Regions from separate parts of the Ancylobacter sp. G4_0304 genome, predicted to be linked through region 1. Evidence: predicted binding sites of a transcription regulator. Region 1 holds the regulator's gene; the other holds the start of a gene.
The links. The regulator LexA, encoded in region 1, represses DNA repair genes until DNA is damaged. The targets are predictions, from matches to a motif close to TGTTCNNNNTGTGTTCNG.
Positions count from the first base shown of each region.

Region 2: recA (recombinase RecA) is a predicted target of LexA. The motif match lies at 1,897-1,914, and genes of this name have one in related genera.

Region 1 covers NZ_JAZDRM010000032.1:28,974-33,122, reverse strand. Annotated here, with positions in the region: gene atzF (allophanate hydrolase) at 1-1,309, opposite strand, end outside; gene lexA (transcriptional repressor LexA) at 1,547-2,242, shown strand; gene VRZ77_RS17020 (DNA-methyltransferase) at 2,517-3,236, opposite strand; gene VRZ77_RS17015 (Com family DNA-binding transcriptional regulator) at 3,212-3,403, opposite strand; gene VRZ77_RS17010 (hypothetical protein) at 3,536-4,149, opposite strand, start outside.
Region 2 covers NZ_JAZDRM010000023.1:22,506-26,654, forward strand. Annotated here, with positions in the region: gene alaS (alanine--tRNA ligase) at 1-554, opposite strand, end outside; gene recA (recombinase RecA) at 743-1,816, opposite strand; gene speB (agmatinase) at 2,011-3,063, shown strand; gene VRZ77_RS14110 (hypothetical protein) at 3,239-4,003, shown strand; gene VRZ77_RS14115 (sulfite oxidase-like oxidoreductase) at 4,094-4,149, opposite strand, start outside.

The DNA.
Region 1 (4,149 bases):
CCAGCGCCGCCAGATGCGCGTCGCGCCCGGCCGGCGCCAGCAATGTGATGCCATACGGGGCACCATCGTCGCGGATTTCCGACGGCACGGCGAGGCCGCACATGTCGAGCAGATTCACGAAATTGGTGTAGACGCCGAGATGGCTGTTGAGCCGGATCGGGTCCGCGCGCATCTGCGCCACGGTGTAGACCGTGGGCATGGTCGGCACCATGAGCGCGTCGAATCCCGCCAGCACCTTGTCCGCGATCGCCTTCAGCTCGGCGAGGCGGTAGCGGCCGCGAAAAGCGTCGACCGCCGAGAAGTTCCGGCCCTGCTCGACGATGGTGCGCACCGACGGATCGAAGGAATTCGGCCGGGATTCGAGGAAGGAGCCGACGGCGGCGAAGCGCTCGGCCACCCACGGGCCTTCATAGAGCAGCCGCGCGGTTTCGTGGAACGGCTCCATCTCGATTTCGACGATGCTGGCGCCGAGTTCGGTCATCCGCGCGATGGCGCGCTCGAACGCCGCCTCCGATACCCGGTCGCCGAAGTTCACGCGGTCGCGCACCCGCGGCACGGCAAGGCGCGGACGGGCGGGAAAAGCGCCGCGCGGACCGAGCGGCAGCGGGCGCGAGAACGGGTCGTTCTCATCCGGCCCGGCCATGGCCGCGAGCACGGCGAGCGCATCCTCGACGCTGAGCGCGAACACCGACACGCAGTCCAGCGAGCGGCAGGCCGGCACCACGCCATTGGTCGAGACCAGCCCGAGGCTCGGCTTCAGCCCCACAATGTTGTTCAGCCCCGCCGGCACGCGGCCAGAGCCGGCGGTATCGGTGCCGAGCGCGAAGGGCACAAGCCCCGCCGCGACCGCCACAGCCGAGCCGGAGGACGACCCGCCGGGCACCAGATCGGGACGCATCGCGTTCACCGGCGTGCCATAGGGCGAGCGGGTGCCGTTCAGGCCCGTCGCGAACTGATCGAGATTGGTCTTGCCGATGACGATCGCACCGGCGCGCCGCAGCCGGGCGACGGCGCCGGAATCGTGCGTGGCGTCATAGGCGAAATCCGGGCAGGCGCAGGTGGTGGGCAGGCCGGCGACGTCGATGTTGTCCTTCACCGCGAACGGCACGCCATAGAGCGGCAGCGTGGCGGGATCGATCCCTTCCAGCGCCTTCAGCGCGGCGGAAATGGCCTGCGGCGTGCTGATGGCGGTGAAGATGGCGGGATCGCCATGTGCCTCGATGCGCGCCAGACAGTCGGCCACGGTCTGCGACGGATGGAGCTTTCCGGCGCGGTGAGCCGCGACGATTTCCTCGACAGTTGCGATCAATGGCGCCCCCGACACGACACTTTCGGAATTGCATACCACTTGAGCATGGCGAGAGCCATTGCATACATTAGGCGCCTCTGCCTCGTTTCTCGGCAGAAAAGAACGGGCGATCGCGGCGGGCTTGGCGATTTGTTTACCCATTGTAGAACACAAAAAGAACGGATATGGTTTGTTCGTGATTTGTTTCGCTGACTCGATCCGCTTCGGCGCCGCCCTCCCGCAAGAGACGAATGCCCTATGCTCACCCGCAAACAGCATGAGCTGCTTCACTTCATCAATGAGCGCCTGAAGGAAACCGGCGTGCCGCCCTCCTTCGAGGAGATGAAGGAAGCGCTGGATCTGAGGTCAAAGTCCGGCATCCATCGTCTGATCACGGCGCTGGAAGAGCGCGGCTTCATTCGCCGGCTTCCCAACCGCGCACGGGCTCTGGAGGTGATCCGCCTGCCCGAGGCGACGCAAGCGCCGCGCGCCGCCGCGCGCCAGTTCGCCCCCAGCGTGATCGAAGGTAGCCTCGGCCGCGTGCCTCCGCAGAACGAAGAGGATGGCGGCCGTCCGATCCCGATCCCGGTGATGGGCCGCATCGCCGCCGGCACGCCGATCTCCGCGATCCAGTCGCGCGACCACACCATTTCCATGCCCCCGGAAATGCTCTCGGCGGGCGAGCATTTCGCGCTGGAAGTGCGCGGCGATTCGATGATCGAGGCCGGGATTCTCGACGGCGACCTCGCGCTGATCCGCAAGAGCGACAGCGCCAATACAGGCGACATCGTCGTCGCACTGATCGACGACGAGGAAGCCACGCTGAAGCGGCTGCGCCGCAAGGGCGCCTCCATCGCGCTTGAAGCCGCCAATCCCGCCTATGAGACTCGCATTTTCGGCCCGGACCGCGTGCGCATCCAGGGCCGGCTGGTCGGCCTGTTCCGCCGCTACTGACGCCTCGCGGCCGCGCCGCGGGGATCGTCCGATTACCGGAAGCGGCGCGCCGCTGACGCCGTATGCCAGTGGGCGTCGCCGGATGTGGCTGTGGAGGTCGTGCACAAAGGTCGTCGGTTGGAGAACTGGCCGATCTGCTGGCTGATCTCATCGAAGCGAAAGCGCTCCCGCTATCTAGTTCCAGAGCCCTTAATGTGCGGGGGTATTCTCCTGTAGCGCGAAAAATCGAATGTCAGTCTGCGAAGGATCAGATGTCAGCGCTTGAAGCGCCATTCTAGCCCCCTTCACGAAGCCGTCGACAGGCGATCTCGAAGTATTCCTCGCTCACCTCGATCCCCACGTAGTCAAGGCTGCGTTCCGCGCAGGCGAGGCCGACCGTGCCAGAGCCCATGAACGGGTCCAGCACCGGGCCATCCATCACGCTCAGAAGCCCAGTCATCAGATCGACGGGCTTTCCTGCAATGTGGTGCTTTTGTGCTGGCACCGGCACCCGAAACACGCCTGGAGCCACCGGGCCGGCGAGCGGCCGGGCGCCGTTGGTCCCCCACACCACATATTCCGCCTGCGCGCGATAGCGGCCCTGCTGCGGCCGACCCCGTTCGGTTTTGTCCCAAGGCACCACACCGCGCCAGATCCATCCGGCACACTGGATGGCGTCGGTGGTGACCGGAAGCTGCCGCCAGTCCGTGAAGGTCGCGCAGATCCCGCCGGGCCGCACTAGTTCGCGCGCGCGACCGAGCCACAGCGCAGACCAGGCGAGATAGGAACGCTGGTCACGGGTGTCGCCCATGAATTCAGGATAAAGCCCGCGATGCTCGCTGGACTGGTACTTGGCCGAGGGCGGCTGAGTCCGGGCTGAAAGACTGGCCCCGCCCGAGGAATAAGGCGGGTCTGTCAGTACAGCACCGAAACCAGGCTGAAGCTCGCATAGGATCTCCAGAGCGTCGCCGAGATAGAGGGTCGCGCGACCTATTGTTTCGCGGTGATACCGCATGCGTCGTCTCCATTGGACTGACGCTCGCGGCGCTCGGTGGTGGGCTCGATTGGCCTCAACGAATTGAGCGTGCCGCATCGGCGGCACTTGATCTCGACAGCGCCCCGGAGGGCGCCAGCATCGGCGCGAAACAGCAGCGCGCCGCATCGGCATCTTATGTCCTTCACGCGATTTTAAGTCCACATGCTGCACCTCGGCCCAGCTCGCCAGAGCACGGGGCGGGGTGGCGGTCATGTTTGTGCACTGCTCGCGGGTCATGGTCGCAAACTAAGCCCCGCGCCGGCGAAAGCCGGACCCCGTCACTCGTCTTCCTCCTCTCCGCCCTCGGGTTTCTGCGTCACGTCGATCGTGCTCATCACCGCGTCGCCCTTCCGCCATTCGGTCGATATCCGCTCGCTGGGCCACTGGCCGTCGACTCCCTCGCCGTAGCCGCTGGCCACGACGATGGCACCGGCAGAGAAGGTGGGATCGAACTCGGCGATGAAGAAGCCGCTGCCGGTGAACATGTTGAGCTCACGCGCCCGCGCTGCCGCCGCGGCTTCCGCCTCGGCTTCGGTGGCCCGTGGGTGGATCAGGCTATGCGTCGGTCCCTGACGGCCCGTCGCCTGTTGCGCGCTCTCGCGGCGCCCGCCGCCGGCATCATGCCAACTGGCCGCCACGGTGCCTTGCTGGGGTCGCGGCTCGCCCTCGACGCTCCATCCGCCGCTGCCGAGCCGGTTGACGCGGATGACAGGTAGTGCCGCGCCCTTCGCATCCGTTCCGGCGCCCTGGCGCACGACCGAGAACCTCTCGCCGGCGGGTTTTCCGACGCCGCCATATTCGGCGGCGAGCCGCATGGCGAAATCGATCGGGCTGGCCTCCCATCGCAGTGCGTAAGGGATTGCGATATCCGCCAGCGCCGGGTCGATCGCCA
Region 2 (4,149 bases), on a different contig from region 1:
CCGGGAATGTGCGGGCCGTGGTCGAAGAAGATTTCCGAGCACGGGCCGCACGGGCCCGTATCGCCCATCTGCCAGAAATTGTCCGAGGTCGCGATGCGGATGATCTTCTCGTCCGGCAGCCCGGCGATGCGCTTCCACAAGGAGAACGCCTCGTCGTCCTCGTGATAGACGGTGACCAGGAGCCGGTCGACCGGCAGCTCGAATTCGCGGGTGATCAGGTTCCAGGCGAACTCGATCGCATTTTCCTTGAAATAATCGCCGAAGGAGAAATTCCCCAGCATTTCAAAGAAGGTGTGATGACGGGCCGTGTAGCCGACATTGTCGAGGTCGTTGTGCTTGCCGCCCGCGCGCACGCATTTCTGCGAGGTCGCCGCGCGCTGGTAAGGCCGCTTCTCGACGCCGGTGAAAACGTTCTTGAACTGCACCATGCCGGCATTGGTGAACATCAATGTCGGATCGTTGCGCGGAACAAGCGGCGAGGAATCGACCACCTGATGACCGTTCTTCGCAAAATAATCGAGAAAGGTCGCACGTATCTCGTTAACGCCGCTCATGAACTCGTCCGCCAACTCCAAACAGCCGGCGCTGCCGCCGGGACGCGCCCAAACGCGCGCCCCCGGTTCTAACGGCGCTCAAATGGCTTGTCCAGAACGCTTCCCGACGGCTTGCCGGGGGTACCGAATGCCGGCCATGCCGTGACGCGCGGACCCGCTCATTCGTCCGCCCGGGGCCTCGCGGAAGCTCACTCCGCCTCGTCTTCCGCGTCGCCGGAACCGGCCAGAATCTGCTCGGCGATCAGGCCGGCATTCTGCCGGATCGTCGCCTCGATGCGATTGGCCACTTCCGGGTTCTGGCGCAGGAAGTTCTTGGCGTTCTCGCGCCCCTGCCCCAGGCGCTGATTGTCGTGGGAGAACCAGGCGCCCGACTTCTCGACCACCCCGGCCTTGATGCCGAGATCGATCAGTTCGCCCATCTTGGAGACGCCCTCGCCATACATGATGTCGAACTCGACCTGCTTGAAGGGCGGCGCCAGCTTGTTCTTGACCACCTTCACGCGGGTCTGGTTGCCTACCACCTCGTCGCGCTCCTTGATCGAGCCGATGCGGCGAATGTCGAGGCGGACCGAGGCGTAGAATTTCAGCGCATTGCCGCCCGTAGTCGTCTCCGGGCTGCCATACATCACGCCGATCTTCATGCGGATCTGGTTGATGAAAATCACCATGGTATTGGAACGGCTGATCGAGGCGGTGAGCTTGCGCAGCGCCTGGCTCATCAGCCGCGCCTGCATGCCGGGCTGGGAATCGCCCATCTCGCCGTCGAGTTCGGCGCGCGGGGTCAGCGCCGCCACCGAATCCACCACCAGCACGTCGACCGCACCGGAGCGCACCAGCGTATCGGCGATTTCCAGCGCCTGCTCGCCAGCGTCCGGCTGCGAGATCAGCAGACTGTCGAGGTCCACGCCGAGCTTGCGCGCATAGATCGGGTCGAGCGCGTGCTCGGCGTCGATGAAGGCGCACACCCCGCCCTTCTTCTGCGCTTCCGCGATGGTGTGGAGCGCCAGCGTGGTCTTGCCCGAGGATTCCGGCCCGAAGATTTCCACCACGCGGCCGCGCGGCAGGCCGCCGACGCCCAGCGCGATATCAAGGCCGAGTGAGCCGGTCGACACGGTCTCGATCTCGAGCACCTTGTCGTTCTTGCCGAGCCGCATGATCGAGCCCTTGCCGAAGGCCCGTTCGATCTGGCTCAGCGCGGCATCCAGCGCCTTGGTCTTGTCCATTGAAGTTCCTTCGACGAGTCGCAACGTGGATTGAGTCATTGCCGGGCTCCGGGTTGCACGCAAGGGGTGCCAATGGATTTGTCGGGCTGAGGATGATTGAACGTACATGTTTTGTTCCATGTTCGCAATCTGTTCTTTTTGAATCAGGCAGAATGTCGGGCTCGTTCGTCAGCGAAATCCGCGCTACCACTCTGCGATGGCCCCGCCGGCCGCCGTCCTCTGCGAGAGCACCCATGTCGAATGATGAAAAGCTGGCCCGGCTGCGGGCGAAATATGCCGACGTCTCCGGCTCGGTGATCTACGATTCCGCCTTCAAGCGGGTGGCCGAGCTTCAGTTCAAGGGCGACCGGCGCGTGTGGCCCTGGGCCAATGCCGCCACGCTGCTCGGCGCGCCCTATCGCCCGGAGTTGCAGGACGCGCGGGATTTCGGCGGGCTCGACATGGCGCTGGTCGGCGTGCCGATGGACCTCGGCGTCACCAACCGCGCCGGCGCCCGGCTCGGGCCGCGCGCGGTGCGGGCGATCGAGCGCATCGGGCCTTATGAGCATGTGCTCGGCATGGTGCCGGCGGCCGAGGCGAGGATCGCCGATATTGGCGACGTGCCCTTCGCCAGCCGCTTCAGCCTGGAGAGCTGCCACGCCGATATCGAGGCGTTCTACCGCAAGATCGTCGCGGCCGGGGTGATCCCGCTCAGCGTCGGCGGCGATCACTCCATCACCGGCTCGATCCTCAAGGCGGTCGGCGAGACGCGGCCGGTCGGCATGCTGCACATCGACGCCCATTGCGACACCAGCGGCGTCTATGAGGGGTCGAAGTTCCATCATGGCGGGCCGTTCCGCCAGGCGGTGCTGGACGGCACGCTCGACCCGGAGCGCACCATCCAGATCGGTATTCGCGGCGGGGCGGAGTTCCTGTGGGAGTTCTCCTATGAGAGCGGCATGACGGTGATCCACGCCGAGGAGGTCACCGGCATGGGCATTCCCGCGATCATTGAAAAGGCGAGGCAGGTGCTCGGCACCGGGCCGGTCTATGTCTCATTCGACGTCGACAGCCTCGATCCCGCCTTCGCGCCCGGCACCGGGACGCCGGAGATCGGCGGGCTGACCTCGCGCGAGGTTCTGGAAATCCTGCGCGGGCTCAATGGGCTGGATGTAATTGGTGGCGACGTGGTTGAAGTCGCGCCCCAATATGACGCCACCTCAAACACGGCCCACGCCGCCGCGCAGGTGCTGTTCGAACTGTTCTGCATGGCGGTGACGGCGATGAAGGCGCGGCGCGGCGGCTGAGGGTGGTGTGGGCGCACCGTCCTGAAATATTAACCTTCAATTAACCTTTGAAGGGTTCTCGAATTCGATTCGCGAGCACTTTGCGGTCAAGGTTTTTTGCATGGTTTCTCTCGTCTAACGCGTTGAGATTCCCACGAATCAGCTATGCTGAGAAAAATTGGCTGGGAATCGAGACATGCAATCCAAATGGCGTGCGCCTGCGTGCTATATCGGGGTCGCGGCGCTGTGTGCGCTGTATCTCGCGATCGTTCCCGGCGTCACGCTCACGGATGTCGCGGCGGGTGCGGGTATCGGTGCCGCGCTGATGTGGGCGATCAATGAATGGGAAACCGGGAAGTGGGGCGTGAAGATCGCGTTCCAGCCGGTTGTCGCCGCGCCTCAGGCCGTCGCCGCTCAGCAGGCTCAGGTTCATGCGCAGCCCGCCGCGCTGGTCGCGCCGGCAGAAGCAGCCCAGCCTGTTGCCCAGCCCTCGGCCCATGCCGAGCCGGCTCCGGCCGTGGCGCGCGAGACCGCGCCGGAAGCCAAGCGTAGCAGCCCGCCGCCGGCCACCTCGGAAAGCTGGCAGATCGACGACGCCGAGCCGAGCTGGGACCCGTCCGCGCTGGCGGAAACCTGGGCGAAGCTCCGCCGCGAGCTTTCCATCAACCCCTCTTCCTCGCGCGCCGCGCCGCCGGCCCCGGACCTGCCGCGCACCGCGCAGCTCGCCAAGGGCTCGCAGCTCGCCAAGGCGCAGCTTCCGGGACTTGCCGCCCGTTCGGCGGGGGGAACTACGGCGCCGAAGCCCGGCGCCGACGCCCGTCCGGTGAACGGTGCCCGGTCTTCGGCCCCTGCCCCGCAGCCGGCTTCCAACCTGCGCAAGCCGGCTGCCGAGCCGCCGTCACGTCTGTCGCAGACCCCGCCGCCGTCCTTCCTGCGCGCCGGGGCGATGCGTCCGCGCTGAGCCGCGCCTTTCGCGTCGTGCGGCGCCATCTCAAAAAAAGCCGGGCACGTTGCCCGGCTTTTTCATTTCGTCGGCGGCGCATAGGCCCGCTCACTCGTCGGCGGAGTAGCGCTCTTCCTTCCATGGGTCGGCGTGGTTGTGATAGC